Aridibaculum aurantiacum: one gene and its partner. The protein of the gene in region 2 interacts with the protein of the main gene of each other region in a pairwise test. Links are inferred from orthologs where the notes say so. Each region holds a gene or a part of one and is shown on either strand. Other genes may lie near its edges. The genes, in order: tsaE and rlmB.

What was found.
Region 1: the proteins of rlmB (region 2) and tsaE interact in binary tests that used the Escherichia coli proteins (3 or more experiments, as listed by UniProt). The link is inferred for Aridibaculum aurantiacum from one-to-one orthologs.

Annotation. Positions count from the first base shown.
Region 1 is NZ_JAFEWC010000001.1:631,258-640,687, forward strand. Bases 941-3,926 are described here. They hold tsaE (tRNA (adenosine(37)-N6)-threonylcarbamoyltransferase complex ATPase subunit type 1 TsaE), read left to right. Parts: upstream 941-2,218; coding sequence 2,219-2,635; downstream 2,636-3,926. Other genes in these bases: J4N22_RS02750 (heavy metal translocating P-type ATPase), read right to left, coding at 941-2,093; J4N22_RS02760 (alanine dehydrogenase), read left to right, coding at 2,699-3,913. Also shown: more of J4N22_RS02750, read right to left, coding at 1-940; J4N22_RS02765 (ABC transporter ATP-binding protein), read right to left, coding at 4,010-4,627; lpxA (acyl-ACP--UDP-N-acetylglucosamine O-acyltransferase), read right to left, coding at 4,617-5,414; J4N22_RS02775 (bifunctional UDP-3-O-[3-hydroxymyristoyl] N-acetylglucosamine deacetylase/3-hydroxyacyl-ACP dehydratase), read right to left, coding at 5,407-6,819; lpxD (UDP-3-O-(3-hydroxymyristoyl)glucosamine N-acyltransferase), read right to left, coding at 6,928-7,986; J4N22_RS02785 (HD domain-containing protein), read right to left, coding at 8,068-9,282. UniProt on the Escherichia coli protein: Required for the formation of a threonylcarbamoyl group on adenosine at position 37 (t(6)A37) in tRNAs that read codons beginning with adenine.
Region 2 is NZ_JAFEWC010000001.1:2,069,367-2,078,769, reverse strand. What follows is about bases 3,062-6,020. They hold rlmB (23S rRNA (guanosine(2251)-2'-O)-methyltransferase RlmB), read right to left. Parts: upstream 4,946-6,020; coding sequence 4,178-4,945; downstream 3,062-4,177. Other genes in these bases: metK (methionine adenosyltransferase), read right to left, coding at 5,637-6,020; J4N22_RS08630 (NUDIX domain-containing protein), read right to left, coding at 4,996-5,562; J4N22_RS08640 (hydroxymethylglutaryl-CoA lyase), read right to left, coding at 3,263-4,111; J4N22_RS08645 (GSCFA domain-containing protein), read right to left, coding at 3,062-3,247. Also shown: glf (UDP-galactopyranose mutase), read left to right, coding at 1-12; J4N22_RS08650 (family 1 glycosylhydrolase), read left to right, coding at 1-2,170; more of J4N22_RS08645, read right to left, coding at 2,255-3,061; more of metK, read right to left, coding at 6,021-6,887; J4N22_RS08620 (DUF4270 family protein), read right to left, coding at 6,949-8,412; J4N22_RS08615 (glycogen/starch synthase), read right to left, coding at 8,444-9,262; panC (pantoate--beta-alanine ligase), read left to right, coding at 9,374-9,403. UniProt on the Escherichia coli protein: Specifically methylates the ribose of guanosine 2251 in 23S rRNA.

The DNA of each region.
Region 1 (9,430 bases), 1.4 Mb from region 2 along the record:
AGTGAGTTTGCTGCAAGTACTACATCGCTGAAGCCCATGATCAGCGCACCGGCTGTAGGCGTAAGCAAACCTACAGCAGCTATTGGTATGGCTACTATGTTATAGATGAACGCCCAGAACATATTGCTCTTGATGGTGCCATAGGTCTTTTTGCCTAGCTGAACTGCCAGTGGAAGCTTTGTAAGGCCGCTGTTCATCAAAACAACAGAAGCGCTTTGTATGGCCAGTTGTGATGCCTGGCTCAGGGATATACTTATTGTAGCCTTTGCCAATGCAGGTGCATCGTTTATGCCATCACCAACCATGATGGTTGGCTTCTCATTTGCAAGCTGTGTTATCTTTTCTAGCTTTTGCTGCGGTGTCTGTTCGGCAATTACTTCATCAATACCTAGTGTTTCTGCTATGGCTTTACATTTTGCATAGCTATCACCACTAAGCATAATGGTGTGAATGTTTGCCCTGCGGCAATAGTCTATTACCTCTTTAGCTTCGGGTCGTAATTCATCTGCAATGTCTATCCAGCCTACTATCTCATCATTCTTCTTTACATAAAGATGATGTGCTCCTTGTACACTGTCGTCTATTCGTGGTGAACCTATGAGATAAATATTCCCATCCTTGTCCTCCGCTTTCATTCCTATTCCTTTTATCTCTTCTACCTTTTTCCATTTCATCACCTTGCTCGTCTTCCATTGTTGAGCAATGCTTTTGGCAATGGGATGATTTGAAAATTTCTCAAGTGAAAACACCAGCGACTTGAAGTCATCTGCAGGTAGAGAAGATTCAAATTCGGTAACTACAAAATTGCCATTGGTAAGCGTTCCTGTTTTATCAAATACGATCTGTTGAATGTTGCGAAACAGCTCCATGCTTTTGCTGTCGGTATACAAGATGCCTTCACGGGCTGCCCTGCCTAAGCCTACGGCAATAGCAGCAGGTGTCGCTAATCCCATAGCACAAGGACAAGCTATTACCAACACGGCTATAGAACGCATCAGGCTCTGCTGAAAAGTAACACCATCAACAAAAAAATAATTGATAGCAAGTGTAACCAAAGCAATGGTGATAACGATAGGAACAAATATGGCGCTGATTTTATCAGCCAGCTTCTGCACCGGCGGTTTATGCCCCTGTGCCTGTTTCATCATTTGAACAATGCTGCTGCGGACAGTGTCTTTACCTGTTGCTGTTACATAGCATTTCAACGTACCATTAGAAACAACGCTGCCACCAATTATAGTGTCTCCTTGTTTTTTATAAACAGGTAAACTTTCACCACTCACAATGGCCTCATTTATTTCAGCATCACCGCTGAGTATTTTACAATCTGTTGGCACCTGCTCGCCAGACTTTATCAATATCAAATCACCAACTTGTAATGCGGTGTTTTCTACAGGAAAAATATTTTCATTGTGTTGATCGTCATAAGCAATCATATTGGCCATCACCTTCTGTTCCTTCGTTAGCTCACGCACCGTCTTTTGTGTCTTCTGAATGGATACATCTTCTAACCAGTTGCCAAAGAAAACAATGGTGATAATAGAAGCTGCTGTTTCAAAGAACATCATACCGGGATTGGCTGTCAATAGGCCAATGACGCTGTACACGAAAGCTGATACAGCACCAAGCGTTATCAGCACATTCATATTAGGAACACCTGTGCGCAGGCTGTTGATGGCGCTCTTACCAAAGAAGCTCATGCCTACTATAAATACCGGTAAACAAAGGAATAACTCGAGTACAGGGTTATGCAGGAAGTGCCATCCAAACGTCATCCCCAGGTGACCTGCCATTAGCAGCAGCGTAAAGGGCAGGCAGAAAAAAAATTTTTGTTTAGTTGTTCTAAGCCATTTGCTTTTTGGTGCTGTAGCACCTGTTTTTTCTTCACCCGAAACAATTGTATATCCTAGCAGTTCAATATTTTTCCTGGCCTTGTCTACGCCACCATTTGCTGTTGCATTTTCAAATGCTACTTCACCGTTCAGTGGGTTTACAGCTATTTGCTTCATCCCTTGTTTTTCCAGCACCTTACTTACGCTAAGTGCGCAGTTGCTACAGGTCATACCTTCCACTTTCCAACTTATCTTTTCCATAGGTAAAATCTTCTTTTGCAAAATTATGCTGTACTACTTCGGCTACTGCTTTACATTCAATGATATCTTTACTACACAGTTGCATTTCAGCGGCATACGCCCATTTTTTACAAGTTGTTGACATTATGGAATTCACATTCACATTAGATGATATAAAAGCTACAGCAGCAAATGTGTGGCAGGTGCACCAGCACCAAAAAGTGTGGGCGCTTCATGGGGAGATGGGTGCAGGTAAAACTACTTTTGTGCATGCGCTTTGCGAAGTGCTGGGTGTAACCACTGCTATTGGAAGTCCTACTTATTCTATCATCAATGAATATGCAAGCAGCAAAGCCGGAACTATTTATCATATGGATCTTTACAGGCTGCGCGACGAAGAAGAGGCAATGCAAGCTGGCATAGAAGATGCTATCTACAGCGGTAATTTATGCCTGGTAGAGTGGCCGGAAAAGGCTGCAATGCTATTGCCCGATGATTGTCTTCACCTGACCATTCAATTAATAGATGCGCAGACAAGGATGATCAGCTCGGCAAAGCATTAAGCAGCTCTTAATATCAGCTACCTATTTAAGCAGTAACTTTATCCACCAAAAACACGCCTCTACATGTCGTCATTGAAACCGCTGGTTAGTACTTCATTTACCTACGAAACGCTTGAAGAAACGCTTGATGTGAAGGCTCGTGGAGCTCAATTGCATATTGGCATTCCAAAAGAAACTGCGTTCCAGGAAAATCGTATTGCACTAACGCCAGAGGGTGTAAGTGTGTTGGTAAGCAATGGACACCAGGTGGTAATGGAAACAAAGGCTGGCGATGGCAGTAAGTTTACTGATAAAGATTACAGCGAAGCAGGAGCTAAAATTGTGTACGAAAAACAGGAGGTTTTTAAAGCGCCTATTCTTGTAAAGAGTGCTCCTGTAGTAGCAGAAGATCTCCCGCTGTTGCAAATGAGCCAGGTGATCGTTTCGCCTATTCATCTTTCTGCCATGCGTAGCGAGTACCTGCAGTTCATGATGGAGAAACGCATCACTGCACTTAGTTTTGAAAACCTGAAAGACGACAGCGGCACTTACCCGATTGTTAGGAGTATGAGCGAGATAGCCGGCAGTGCTATCATGCTGATTGCAGGACAATACCTCGGCAGCGCCAATAGCGGAAAGGGTGTTTTACTAGGAGGTATAAGCGGTATTCCTCCTACAAAAGTTATCATCATTGGTGCAGGTGTAGTAGGAGAGTTTGCCACACGTACAGCTTTGGCACTGGGTGCTTCTGTAAAAGTTTTTGATAACAATGTGTACCGGTTAAAACGCCTGCAGAATAATCTAGGTGTAAGAGTATGGACAAGCGTAATTGAACCTAAGATCCTGGCCAAGCAATTAAAGAGTTGCGAAGTGGCTGTGGGTGCTATGAGCAGTGAGTTTGGTCGTACACCGGTGGTGGTAACCGAAGAGATGGTGACCAATATGCGTTCTGGCAGTGTGATAATAGATGTAAGTATTGACCGCGGTGGATGCTTTGAAACCAGTGAAATAACCAGTCACCAGCGGCCAACGTTTGTAAAGCACGATGTCATCCATTATTGTGTTCCGAATATTCCGAGCGGCTTTGCCCGTACTGCCAGCCAGGCTATCAGTAATGTGCTAATGCCACTACTGCTAGATGTAAGTGAAGAAGGTGGCTTTGAAGAAATGGTATGGCACAACTTCAATCTTCGCCATGGAATTTACATGTACAAAGGTCATCTAACTAATTTCTATTTAAGCCAGCGTTTCGACCTTAGATACACTGACCTGAATTTGCTGATCGCCAGCAGGAGGTAGTTGTGGGTAGGCGTGAGGAGAGAGGCGTGAGGAGAGAGACGTTAGATGTTAGATGTTGGATGTTAGCGTGAAGGCTAGCCTGATTCGTAGGAGAAGCTATTTGTAATCCATTATAGAAAGTGTCCTCTTGCAGAAAGCATATTCTACTTCATCATTACTGCTTACTATTACTGTTTTTCCTTTTGTATAATCTTCTACCAGTTTATGATACAGTGCTATGCCTGTAGCATCCAGGTTGGTGCATGGCTCATCGAGCAGCAATAAAGGAACATCGGAAAAGAAAGCCTGTGCTAGTTTTACCCTTTGCTTCATACCACTGCTATAGTAGCGGATCTGCTTATGTGCTGCTTGTTGCAAGCCTATAATCTGTAAAATTTCTTCAATGGAAATGCCGGGGATCAATTTCTTAAACTGGTGGTGAAACTGGAGAAATTCAGTAGCAGTCATTTCTTCAATAACCTCCAGGTAGGGAGCAGCAATAGATAAGTGTTGATGCACTTTTTCTTCATCCACCAGCTTTTCATCCACCTGCCATTCTACCTTGCCTTCATTAATGGCCATGTTGCCACTGATCACTTGCAGCAAAGTGCTTTTGCCACTACCATTAGCACCTGTAATGGCTACGGTATTACCAGGGAAAATCTCAGTGGAAAGTTGTTTGAAAATCCAATCGCGGTTGAAGCGTTTACCTGCATTGGTAAGCTTAATAGTCATCGAGCCCGGATTTTACAGAGCGTTTTATTATCCCGGCTTTTGAATTTTCTACAAAGCCAATGATATCTCTCTTCACCTCCGTATCAGCCAATGTTTCGTTGATTATCTCAATTGCTTTAGATGTAGTATGCCCTTGTACAAACAGGATATGATAGATGGCAGAGATCTCATCAATCACTTCTTTTGCATAGCCGCGGCGTGTAAGGCCTACATTGTTTATACCAACATAAGCCAGTGGATCGCGGGCAGCTCTTACATAAGGAGGAACATCTTTGCGAATGAGAATTTGACCTGCTATATAAACATGCGCACCTATGTGGATGAACTGGTGAACACCTGACAAACCACCCAGAATGGCATAGTCATCTATGGTTACATGCCCTGCCAGTTGAACAGCATTAGCAAGAATAACATGATTGCCAACAAAGCAGTCGTGCGCTATATGTACATAAGCCATCAGCAGGCAGTTGCTGCCCACCTTAGTCTTCCACCTGTCTTTTGTGCCCCTGTTTATGGTTACACATTCGCGTATCGTGGTGTTGTCGCCTATTTCTACAGTAGTTTCTTCACCAACAAATTTCAGGTCTTGTGGTATGGCGCCAAGTACTGCGCCTGGGAAAATGATACAGCCTTTGCCAATAGTGGTGCCGCTAAAGATGGTAACATTAGGCATTACATGCGTACCCTCTCCGATAGTTACATTGTCCTCTATAACCGAAAACGCGTCTACACGTACATTTTCAGCTATGCGTGCCCCTGGATGTATCTGCGCTAAAGGACTAATCATCTTGCTTTGTTCTTTTAACTATTTGAGCAACCAATATTGCTTCTGCTGCTATTTTACCCGCTACGTATATAGTTCCCTTCATTTCTACCAGTCCTCTTCTTATCGGGCTTACCAGCTCCATGTGCAGGATCAGCGTATCGCCAGGTACTACCTTTTGTTTGAACTTACAGTTGTCTATCTTAAGAAAGTAAGTATCGTATTTATCTTCTGTGTCTTTTGGTATGGCTAATATACCACCGCACTGAGCCAACGCTTCTGCAAGTAGAACACCTGGCATCACACAATTACCAGGAAAGTGTCCCTGGAAGAATGGCTCGTTGTAAGTAACATTCTTAATTCCTACAACCTTTGTATCGGTAAGTTCAATGATCTTATCAACCAAGAGGAACGGGAAGCGGTGAGGCAAAAGCTTTTCTATAGCGTGCACATCAAAAAGCGGCGGCTTCGTAGGATCATATACAGGTATCTCACCTTTTTGCTTCACTTTTTTAATATGCTCCTTCAGCTTTTTAGCAAACATCACATTGGCAGCATGGCCAGGTTTGCTTGCTATGATATGAGCGTTAAATGCAAATCCAACCAATGCAAGATCACCGATTACATCCAGCAGTTTATGACGAGCCGGCTCATTGTCAAATCTTAGTTCTGCATTGTTCAGGTAGCCTTGCCCTTTAGGAATCTCTATATCCGGAAAATGTGCTTTTAATTTTTTTACCTGGTTGTCGGTTACTGGCTTGTCAACCACTACTACTGCATTGTTCCTGTCACCACCTTTTATCAGGTCATGATCCAGCAGCCACTCCAGTTCATGGAAAAAGCAAAATGTACGGCAGGGAGCTATTTCGTTCTTAAAGTCTTTAATGTCTTTCAGGCTTGCATGCTGCGTTCCTAGTACAGGACTATTGAAGTCAATTAGCGCATTTACGCGGTATTCAGTAAAAGGAAGCGCCACCATTTCAACCCCTCTTTCCTCATCTACAAATGTGATGTTGTGCTCAATATTGTAAAATATCTTGGCTACCTCTTGTTGTTTTACACCAGCTTTTTCAATGGCCTCTACAAAGGCATGTGCGCTACCATCCAGTATTGGAACTTCATCACCGTCTAGTTCTACCAGTGCATTATCTACACCCATACCCACAAAAGCAGCCATCAGGTGCTCAATGGTATAAATGCGTGCACCATTGCTCTCAATGGCAGTACTACGGTTGGTCATTACTACATTGTCAACATCTGCTTTTACCACAGGCCTGTCTTCCAGGTCTACCCGTTGAAAGTTTATTCCTGTATTAGGAGCCGCAGGTTTAACCACCATATTTACCAGGTGCCCTGTATGTATACCGGGTCCCGATATACTAAATTCTGTTGCGAGTGTATGTTGAAATGTTTGTCCGTTACTGTGCATAGCTCCTTTAAAAGTGGCGAAAGTATGAAAACTATGCTTTTCTATAAAAAGTAAAAACCCTGCAACTACTGGTGCAGGGTTTATTCAAAAGCTTCGATATACAGCTATTTATACATTATACTGAGCCTTTTCTTCCAGTAATTGTTTTACCAGGTTTTCCAGGTCAGTTATTCTTTTTTCAAGTTCGGGAAGGTTGCGGGTAACAGCCTGGCTGCGTAATGCACTCGCATATTCATAAGCAGGAGACCCAGTAACAGATGATTTTGGCTTTTTAATGCTTTTGCTTACGCCGCTTTGAGCGTTTATGCGGCTACCATCAGCTATTTGTATATGACCTACTACACCTGCCTGGCCACCAATCATTACGTTGTTGCCTATTTTGGTACTGCCACTTACACCAGCTTGCGCTGCAATCACCGTGTTTGTACCTACTTCTACATTGTGGGCTATCTGTATCAGGTTGTCAAGCTTGGCACCAGCGCGTATTACGGTAGAACCAATGGTAGCACGGTCAATAGTAGCATTAGAGCCGATCTCTACATTGTCTTCTATGACCACGTTACCAATCTGCGGAACCTTTTTGAAAGTGCCATCGGCTTGCGGCGCAAAACCAAAGCCATCGCCGCCTATCACCGTGCCAGAATGTATGACCACGTTTTTGCCGAGTACACAATCGTGGTAGATCTTAACACCTGGGTGAAAAATACAGTTGTCGCCAATCTTTACATTGTTGCCAATAAATACGCCAGGGAAAATTTTCACATTGTTGCCAATGCTCGTGCCATCACCAACATAGGCGAAAGCGCCGATGTACACATTTTCACCTTTGGTAGCAGTGGTTGCCACATAGGAAGGTTCCTGAACGCCATTGAGCTGGCTGGTCTTTAATTGCTGGTAATGGTGCAGTAAACTGGCAAAAGCGGAGTAAGGATCAGCCACGCGGATAAGTGTGCTCTGAACAGGATGTTTCAGTTGAAGCTTTTCGCCGACAATAACGACGGATGCTCCTGTGGTATATAAAAAATCTTCGTATTTGGGATTGGCTAAAAACGCAAGTTGTCCTTTTTTCGCTTCTTCTATTCTGCCAAAACTATCAACGCTACAGTCCGGTTCTCCTTCTATTTTTCCTTGTAGTAAAACCGCTATTTGATTTGCCGTAAATGTCATGTTTTTGTTTTTAGCCGTGGCAACGAGCTCACAGCAAAAATCATCCTTCTTTTGAAAACGCCGGATTGAATAGCTGCAAAACTATTCATAAAAACAAATGTAGAATTTTTTTACAGGGGTTGCCATTGTTTTATGTATCAAGGCATTGTCTACCTGCGAAATATCTTTCACCTGCCCGTTTTTGAATAAGATATTGATCCTTTCATCCTTCATGGTGTACATGGTATTTATGGTTTCGCCAGTAAAAGCCAGGTACCCGCTTTCCACTTGGGTGATGTTTAACTTCTGACAAGCACTTTCAATTTTCTGCTGCAGCGTACTTTCATTTATTGGGTCAGCCTGCAGTCGCACTTTCAAAAGTTTACGATCCAGAATATTCGTACATAAAGTTTTTAGAATGGTATCAGGATGGTGGCGCCACATTTTGATGGCGTGCATGAAATCATAATCATCCATCTGGCAGAATTTTTCTAGTACATCGTCGGTTATAACACCATCAAACCTGTGGAGGAAGAAGTCAATAGGAGTATGCGTTTGTAAAGAGCCATCTCCTTTTTCTGTTAAGTACCTTACCCGCTCAATGATCTTTACCATCATTTTCTCTGCAGCCAATACTGTTTTGTGTAAATAAACTTGCCAGTACATCAGGCGACGCGCCACCAGGAATTTCTCTACGCTGAAAATTCCTTTTTCTTCTATCATCAGCTCACCGTTGTGAACCACCAGCATTTTTAAAATTCTATCATAACCAATTACGCCTTCGCTTACACCGGTAAAAAAGCTATCGCGGCTTAGGTAATCCATCCGGTCTACATCCAGTTGTCCACTTATCAGTTGGTGCAGAAAACGCTTCGGGTATTTATCAGTGAAAATATCGATGGCCATTGTTAGTTTTCCGCCCAGTTGTTCATTCATGCTGTGCATCAGCTTAAGGCTCATGGTTTCGTGGTGTACACCGCGCAGCAAAATATTTTCAAGCGCATGGCTGAAAGGTCCATGTCCTATATCATGAAGTAGAATAGCAGCCTTAGCCGCCACTTGTTCTTCTTCGGTTATTTCCACTCCTTTACTGCATAATTCAGTGAGCGCACTATTCATCAGGTGATATGCGCCTAAGGAGTGATGCAGCCTGGTGTGGACAGCACCAGGGTAAACAAGATGCGCCAACGCCATCTGGTAAATTCTTCTAAGCCTTTGGTAATATGGATGCGCTATCACCTGTTGGATCAGCGGGTGACTAACAGTGATAAAACCATGAACGGGATCGTTGATGATCTTGCGGGAGAATGAAGCCATATAATGATTTAAAATGTAAAACTACAGGATGACCAATGATAGAAAGGGTTTATTTTCTGTAGGTTAGAAAATAAAAGCCTTCTGTTGCCAAACTGTTAACGTCACCATCTTTGTGCTTGTTAATGAGGCTAATGTGTACATTCACCAA
Region 2 (9,403 bases):
GAAAGGAATTGATATCTGGGGTGGAATTGAATGTTCTTTCAACCGGGTAGAAGACAACTATATGGATCAGCTACAATTGGCTGGTCATTATCATCGTAATGATGATATTGAAAGAATAGCTGAACTAGGTATTAAGGCTTTAAGGTATCCCGTATTATGGGAGAAACATCAACCAACAGAGGGTGGAACGATAGACTGGCGCTTTGCTGAAAAGCAATTGCATAAGATTCAACAGGCAGGAATAGAACCAATAGTAGGACTGGTACACCATGGCAGTGGTCCTCGATATGCCAGCTTTTACGATCAGACATTTGAAAAAGGACTTGCCACCTATGCAGCAGAAGTAGCGGCTCAGTTTCCCTGGGTTACTCATTATACCCCGGTAAATGAGCCGCTTACTACTGCTCGTTTCTGTGGCTTGTATGGCATCTGGTTCCCTCACGGCACAAATGACACCACTTTTCTAAAAGTACTTCTAGCTGAATGCAAAGGAACTGTACTGGCCATGCAAGCCATCAGAAAAATAAATCCTGCAGCTAAACTTGTACAAACAGAAGATTTAGGCAAAACACATAGCACTCCACTCTTAAAATACCAGGCAGATTTTGAGAACCATCGTAGGTGGTTGTCATTTGACCTGCTGTGTGGTAAGGTAAACCCGCAGCATCCACTATGGAATTACCTGATGAAGGCAGGAATAACTGCTAAAGAACTTGATTTTTTTATTGAAAATCCTTGTCCACCAGATGTAATGGGTATTAATCATTATATCACTTCTGAAAGATTTTTAGATGAACGTTTAGAACACTATCCGCAGCATACGCATGGTGGCAATGGCAAACATCAATATGCAGATGTAGAGGCAGTTCGTTTAAAAGAAGAATGTCTTGCAGGTCCTAAACAGTTGCTACTGGAAACATGGCAGCGATACCAACTACCCATAGCAGTTACAGAAGTACACCTACATTGTACACGCGAAGAACAATTACGCTGGTTCAACTATGTTTATTCTGCTGCCGGTGATGCAAAACAGGATGGTGCAGACATTAGAGCTGTTACGGCCTGGGCTGTATTAGGTTCTTTTGATTGGTGTAGCCTGCTAACAAAACCAAGCGGCGTTTACGAAGCAGGACTTTTTGATATTCGTGGTCCTCATCCACGCCCTACTGCACTTACAAAACTGGTAAGCAAATTAGCTAAAGGTGAAAGTTTTACTCACCCCACACTGGCAGAAAAAGGCTGGTGGAACAGGCCATGCAGGGTTATTTATTTTGGTGACAGTAAAGAAGAAACAATGACTACTATACCCCATGAACAGGACACCCGGCCATTGCTTATAATTGGAAAGGCAGGAACTTTAGCACAGGCATTCAGCAGGGTTTGTAAAGCTCGTGCTATACATCATGTAGCCATTGGTAGAAATGATGTGAACATTCTGGATCCGCAGGCACTGGAGCGTGTGATACAACAATACAATCCCTGGGCAGTTGTTAATACTGCAGGTTATGTACGTGTAGACGATGCGGAAGAAGAATGTGATAATTGCTTTGACATCAACACTCTGGCCCCGGAATATATGGCTGCCATCTGCCATAAATTAGGGATACATTTCACCACGTTTAGCAGCGATCTTGTCTTTGATGGTAAAAAGAATACGCCTTACCTGGAGAGTGATGTGGTAGGTCCACTAAACATTTATGGGCAGAGCAAAGCCTTGGCTGAAGAAAAAGTTATGAAAGCCAATCCTTCCGCTTTGGTGATCAGAACTAGTGCATTCTTTGGCCCGTGGGATCAATACAACTTTGTATACTTTGTTCTTAATTCTCTTAAGAATAACCAGGAAATGACGGTAGCAAAAGATCTCACCATTTCACCTACCTATGTTCCTGACCTGGTTAATACCACTCTAGATCTGCTGATAGATGAAGTAAGCGGCATATGGAATATCAGCAACCATGCTGAAGTAAGCTGGCTAGAACTGGCCGAGCAAGTAGCAGATCGTTCGGGGCATAAAAAGAATAAACTGGTAGGAATGCCGGTCTCTGAAATGGGCTGGAAAGCACCGCGTCCTGCATATACCGCCATGACCACTGAAAAAGGTTTTCTTCTTCCCTCCCTTGATGATGCACTAGGTAGGTTTATGAAAGAGCAGGAAACACTGGTGCTTTAAATGATAGATATCAAAGCCAACAATTTTTAAAACAAAAACAGCCGGTTCAGGCTGTTTTTACTTTTACAAAGAATGTAGTAGACTCTACTCCACAACCGCTTTACGGCGAGAAAAATAATGTATCTCTTCTTCAAGATTAATATGCGGGTATTTCAGTTGAAACTGTTTCGCCTTTTCTAAAAAGCTACGCAAGAAATTCTGGTGTGCCTCAGTACCAGGCTGAAAGGGTTTATGCTTATATGCTGTCACGATCTTTTTTATTTCCTCCATCATTGCCTGCGAATCCTCATCAATATAACTAGCTATAAACTTTTGAAACACGAACTCTGTTGCTGGATAATTTGGATGCACAAGATCAACATCATAGAACCTGTAGTCTCTTAAAACATCAATCACCAGTTCATAAGCAGGAAAATAATGCAGCCGATCGAATTTATTAACCATGTGATGCACCGCCTCTATCAGCCGCGCCTTGCTCCGGTTGTTTTCTACCACCCCATCGCGTATATGACGCACAGGACTGATGGTAAATATGATCTGTAGCTTATTGTTGAAATGAAACAGCCGGTGCATACAATTGTCCAATGCTGTCACTATCTCTTCTATAGTTAATAAATGCTTGCCGAAGTACTGCGCCGGAGCACGATGGCAATTGGCAACCGGTACACCAGATTCAGAAAGCCTGTAAGAAAAAGCAGAACCTAATGTGATGATGAGCCAATCAGCATCTTTTAGAAACTCATGTGCTTGCTGCTGAGCCTGGTTGATATTCATCAATACTTCAGCTGCATCCATTCCTGAAAAAATAGAATGATGGTTCCAGCTTTGCCAAAGCTCATTTAAGTAAAACAGGTCATCCTTGTTATATGGCTTGTTCTCAATATAATTTACCAGGTTCGTCGTAACGCTTACCGGGTCAAAAAGAATTCCGCTTGGATTTTGCTTCATGCAAAACTTAACATCTTCCAGCTTCTTACCTATCTGTTCAGTGAAACAAGAACCTACCAACATCAGCTTGTCACTGTAATTGATCTTTCGTCCTGGTGACTTGATGTCTATATCCAGCATCATTTTCATAACATAAAGCTTTAGTTACACAAAAATTTCTGCAGCAAGCTGAAGACTCTTGTGCAATGCCTCTTCTTCCAGGTCAATTTTATAACCTTTAGTCCTGCAGTATTCTACGATGGTCTCCGTCTTCATGTTACCAACCAATTCATCTTTTGCCATGGGACATCCTCCTATTCCTTTCAATGCACCATCAAAACGAGTGCAGCCTGCATCAAGAGCCGCTTGCAGTTTAGCTTCTAAGGTGGATGAGGTGCTATGAAGGTGTACACCAATTTCAGTACCCGGGTAAGCAGGCAATAAAGATTTTAACGCAGTTGTTATTTGAGACGGTGTAGCCACGCCCACAGTATCTGAAAGTGATAGCACACGCACATCTTTTTTCACCATCTCCTCCGCCCAATTCAGTAGCACGCCTTCATTATATTCATCACCGTAAGGATTTCCAAAACCCATGCTCAGGTAAATTACCAATTGCTTGTTGTGCCTGGTGCATAGCTCCTGTATCTCGTCTACGCGTTGCACACTTTCTTCTATATTGCTATTGGTATTTCGCAATTGAAAAGTAGGAGAAATGGAAAATGGATAACCAATAAAACTCACCTCATCAAATTGAACCGCCTGTTCAGCTCCACGTTTGTTGGCTACTATAACCAAAAGTTTTGTTCTGGAATTATGAAGTTGAAGTTTTGGTAAAACCTCGGCTGTATCCGCCATTTGGGGTATAGCCTTTGGCGAAACAAAACTTCCGCAATCAAGCGTATGGAAGCCAACCTGCAATAGCGTGTTGAGGTAATATATTTTATCTTCTGTAGATATCGGCTTTGGCCACCCCTGCATAGCATCGCGTGGACATTCTATTATTTGCAGCATGTTTCAAACTTTCAGAAGGAGTTCAGGAATTAAACTTATAAAGCAATTCGCTGGAATTGGCACCAATTACATTCTTTGTTTCATGGCTTCATACAAGATCATTCCTGCAGCAACTGATACATTCAATGATTCAAAATCTCCTTTCATTGGGATCTTAAATTGCTCATCGCAAATCTTCATCAAAGCAGGATAAATTCCTTTGTCCTCGCTGCCCATTACTATAGCTGCGGGCTCAGATAGAGGTAAATCAAAAACATTGGTAGAAGCTTTCATTTCGCTTGCATATACTTTAATGCCGTTCAGGTGCAGCTCGTCTACAGCTTTCATAAGGCTGTTCACACGGCAGATGGCAATTTGTTCAAGTGCTCCTGCTGATGTGGCTATAGCATCATCGTTCAGTGCACCCACACCTTTTTCTGGAATGATGATAGCCTGTACACCACAGCAAAATGCAGTTCGTGCTATTGCGCCAATATTGCGCACATCAGTTATACCATCCAACATCAGAAACAATGGCGTTTCCCCATTATCTACTACAAAAGAGATCACCTCCTGGAGGTCCTGGTATTTTATTTTTGAGATAACAGCAATGCAGTTGCCGTGATTGCTGACATTGAAACTGTTCAGTTTTTCTACCGGAACTTTATTTATAGGCACTTGCTTATCGGAAGCAAGTGCTCTTATTTCATCTATCTCCGGTCCGTGTACAGTGGAAGAAAGATAAATTCGATCAAGGTATTTGCCTGTTTTCAGAGCATCTATAACCTTGTCTTTTCCAACTATCAAAAGATTTTTCTTTGGACGCTGGCGATTATTCTGGTGACGAAAATTCATGGTGCAAAAATAACGGTATTAAAATCTATATGCTGCGCAACAACAATCAATTAGCGGCTGATCTTTCCCTGTAGCATGAGAAGTTTTACCTTTTGTATTGCTGCTACCGCCATTGCATCAGTTATCAATCCATCTTCCACCATCTGGTAGGCTTCTTCAAACGGAAGTTTCTTCACCACTAATTGTTCGGTTTCTTCAGGCATAGCTTCCTCTTGTGTAAGGTTGCGTGCCAGGAACAGGATGGCCAGTTCATCGCTAACTGAATTTGATAAATATAATTGACCGAGCTCAGTCCATTCACCCGCTACCAAGCCTGTCTCTTCCTTCAATTCTCGTTTAGCTGACTCAATAGGATCCACATCCAAAGCTCCCCCACCTTCCGGAATTTCCCAGCTATATGCATCAATTGTAAATCGATATTGCCCTACCAGGTAAGTATTCCAATCTTCATCCAACGGCAGTATACCAATGGCTTTGTTTTTAAAATGAACTTTACCATAAATACCCGCATTTCCCGAAGGATTTATTACATCGTACTCGGTAAGCCGGATCCATTTGTTATCGTATACCTGCTTCTCAGAAACTATCTTCCAGGGGTTGTAATTTTCATCTATCATGACAGAAATTGAAAATATGATTTACAAAAAAACCTCCCTTTCAGGAGGTTCTATATTATATTAATTGAAACGGCTTAAACACCAAATGCTTTACGCACCTTATTTACATAGTCAAGTTTTTCCCATGTAAACAGTTCCACTTTCACTTGCTTTACTTTTCCATTAGGCATCACAAATTCTTTCACTTTCACTTCAGGCTGCCTTCCCATGTGACCATAAGCAGCAGTTTCGCTGTAGATAGGGCTTCTTAGTTTCAGGCGTTGCTCAATGAAGTAAGGACGCATATCAAAAACACCTTCTACCACTTTAGCGATTTCGCTATCGGTCATGTCCACCTTAGCTGTGCCGTAAGTATTTACATAAATGCTTGTAGGTTGTGCTACACCAATAGCGTAAGAAACCTGCACAAGTACTTCATCGCAAACGCCTGCAGCCACCAGGTTTTTAGCTATATGACGTGTTGCATAAGCAGCACTTCTATCAACCTTGCTCGGATCTTTTCCGCTGAATGCTCCACCACCATGCGCACCTTTACCACCGTAAGTATCTACAATGATCTTACGACCTGTAAGTCCGGTATCACCATGTGGTCCACCAATTACGAATTTACCAGTTGGGTTGATGTGGTATTTAATATCGTTGTTGAAAAGCTTTGCGTACTTCTTGTACTTGCTCTTCACTCTTGGTATCAAAATGTTGATGATGTCAGCCTTTATCTTTTCTAACATCTTAGGCTCTGTATCAAAATCATCGTGCTGTGTAGAAACAACGATCGCATCGATACGAACTGGCTTATTGTCATCATTGTATTCTAAAGTAACCTGGCTCTTTGCATCAGGACGCAGATATTTGATCTGCTTGTTCTCCCTGCGCAAAGCTGCCAGTTCAATCAGAAGTTTATGAGAAAGATCAAGTGCCAGTGGCATATAATCTTCAGTTTCATTTGTTGCATAGCCAAACATCATTCCCTGGTCGCCGGCACCTTGCTCTTCTTTTACCTGCCTGTCTACACCCTGGTTAATGTCAGATGATTGTTCGTGAATAGCAGAAAATACACCACAGCTGTTTGCCTCAAACATATATTCACTCTTGGTATATCCTATTTTACGGATAACACCACGAGCAATTTCCTGGACATCGAGGTAAGCTTTACTCTTCACTTCTCCGGCTAATACAACCTGTCCTGTTGTTACAAGTGTTTCGCACGCTACTTTACTTTGAGGATCAAAAGCAAGAAAATTATCTATCAATGCATCACTGATCTGGTCAGCTACTTTATCAGGATGTCCTTCAGAAACACTTTCTGATGTAAATAAATAAGGCATAAAAACAGTTGATGGTATTTTTTTAAAAGTTGCGCAAATATATGGTGAACACCAATAACGCTTACAAGCGAGAATAAATTATGCGAACGCGCATTCTAACTCTTTCATTGGGATGAGCTCCTCCTGCTAATCGTACTCTACCTTCTGCCATACGATTGCTGTTAGAAGGGGCAATCTGGTAGGTAGCAAATACTCCTTGGTTAGGATAAGGAAGATTGAACTTTATAGAGTCATTAGATGGTGCGTAAATACGAAGCGCATAGCTGCTATCTTTTCTTGAAACTATACCTTGAACATAACGGCTCAGGTTGAAAGTATAGACAGCTGATTTTTTATTGAACCCTGGAATGTTCTGGTAGAACTGGAAGCCACCAAAGTTCTCAATGTTTGGCCCAGTAGAAGTGATTTCGTAATCATTTGGCACACTAGCCATTCCTTTGAAATCATTATCGTAACGAGCCAGCAAAAGGTAACGTGGAGGAGTAAGTATTTCAGCCAAAGGATCGTTATCGGCATCTTCCTGGTAAGCTAATAACTCTGCACGATGAATAATGCGGTTGCTAAGCGTACGAAGTCCAGGAATGGTAACATTGATATAAGTGCCTGGAGCCGTAAGTGCATACACTTTAGCTTCATTGGTGGTGGTGTTCAATGCACCAGCTATCTCACTTCCGCTAAAGTCGCGGGCTATCCTATTAGCAGTGAAAGAACTTTGATCAAGATATGGGTTTATGCGGAAGAAGTTCACAGACGTATCCGACTTCACATTAGCTGAGTCTTTATGGAAATACAACGCAAGCTTGCTATCCATATCCATCAGGTTCACACGTGCCAATGTATTGCCACCACTGTTTGCTCTTGGTACAATAGCAAATCCTTTGAATGCTTCCCTGAAAGCAGAGTCGCTTCTGTAAGCATTGGTAGAGTCGTAATTTTTAATGAAACGCAATGCAACATCATGGCTCAGTTTGATCCTCACCTGGTTGACAGTACTTTCAAACTTATTGATAACAGAGTCGCGAAACTTGCGAACATTGATGGTTGTATTGCCGCTATTCAACAAGGCTCCAACTGCAGGATTTGCATTGGTCTTGTAGACAGAATCTCCTTTTCCAAGTTCGGCCAGTTCACGTACTTCCCACTCCTGGTTAGGTGCACCAACAGATGTATCGCCATAGCTTCCTCTAAAGTTTAAAACCAATACAGCAGAGTCTGCCACACGATAAATTGGATTAATAGGAAAAGCGTATGGATAAATAGTAGGCTTAAATTCAAAAAAAGCAGATGCTACAGTTTTACCAAAAATTGGATCGTTTAAAACACCAATAACATGATCATCTGTTTTATAAACAGGCGGTAAAACTTGGTTTTCAAAAGTGTTGGTAAAAACTTCTAATGTGGTGTCGAAGGTGTTTACATTATCAACCGGTGGAATAAGGCCATTACCTATTTCAGTAGTTGATATTTTTGTACATGCAACACTTATGGAGATAATAGCAAAAGCTATTAATAAAAGATTACGCATCCTGTTGGAAAACATTGATTTGAAAGGGAAGTTACTTCGAGGCAAGGTCGTTATACAATTCTAAATACTCTGTTAAATCACTGTCCCAGCCTTTGAAAGGAAGCACCTTCTTTCCTTTCACTTTGGTGAACTCATCCACTAGTTTTTTATCTATAGAATCACCACCAAAAGTAATTGCATCAGCATAAGATGCTCCACCACGCTGAAGTGCAATATTGTTAGCATCTTTAAATACTTCTACATCTTTTTCTTTAAGTGAATTATGAATGATCGCCTTCTTATGAAAATCATCACTCAGCTTATCTTCAAACGTGGTACTGCCGAGTGTGTAGATCACTTTACTATGTGCAAAAACTGGTTCTTTCTTGTAAATAGTTTTCAGATACATAGGAATTAATCCAGTCATCCAACCACTGCAATGAATAATGTCAGGAGGCCAGCCAAATTTCTTAACTGTCTCAAGAGCGCCTTTACAAAAGAAGATCGTTCTTAGATCGTTGTCATCATACCACTGCTCATTTTCATCATTAAAAACGAATTTTCTTTTGAAGAAATCTTCATTATCTAGAAAATAAACCTGTAGCCGGGCATTAGGCAGAGACGCCACTTTAATTTGTAATGGATAATCATCATTATCTACACTTACATTTATACCAGACAACCGTACCACCTCGTGCAACCTGTGACGTCTTTCATTGATAGTACCAAATCGAGGCATGATACATCTCACTTCCAAACCAGAGTCGTTGCTTTTAATAGCAAGCTTATTAACTATCTCAGCAAATTCTGTCAGCTCTAAATAAGGCGACATCTCGTTGGCAATGAATAAAATTCTTTTCTTTGTTGACATTAATCCGATTGGTTTACGTGTTACTCCTTAAAAAAAGAGTTGGCAAAAGTAAGAAATATTATTCTAAATCGGCTGTGCTCAAGGCTTACGAACCTGATAACCCCTTAACTAATGCTTGTTTTCACCGACATTAACAATCTC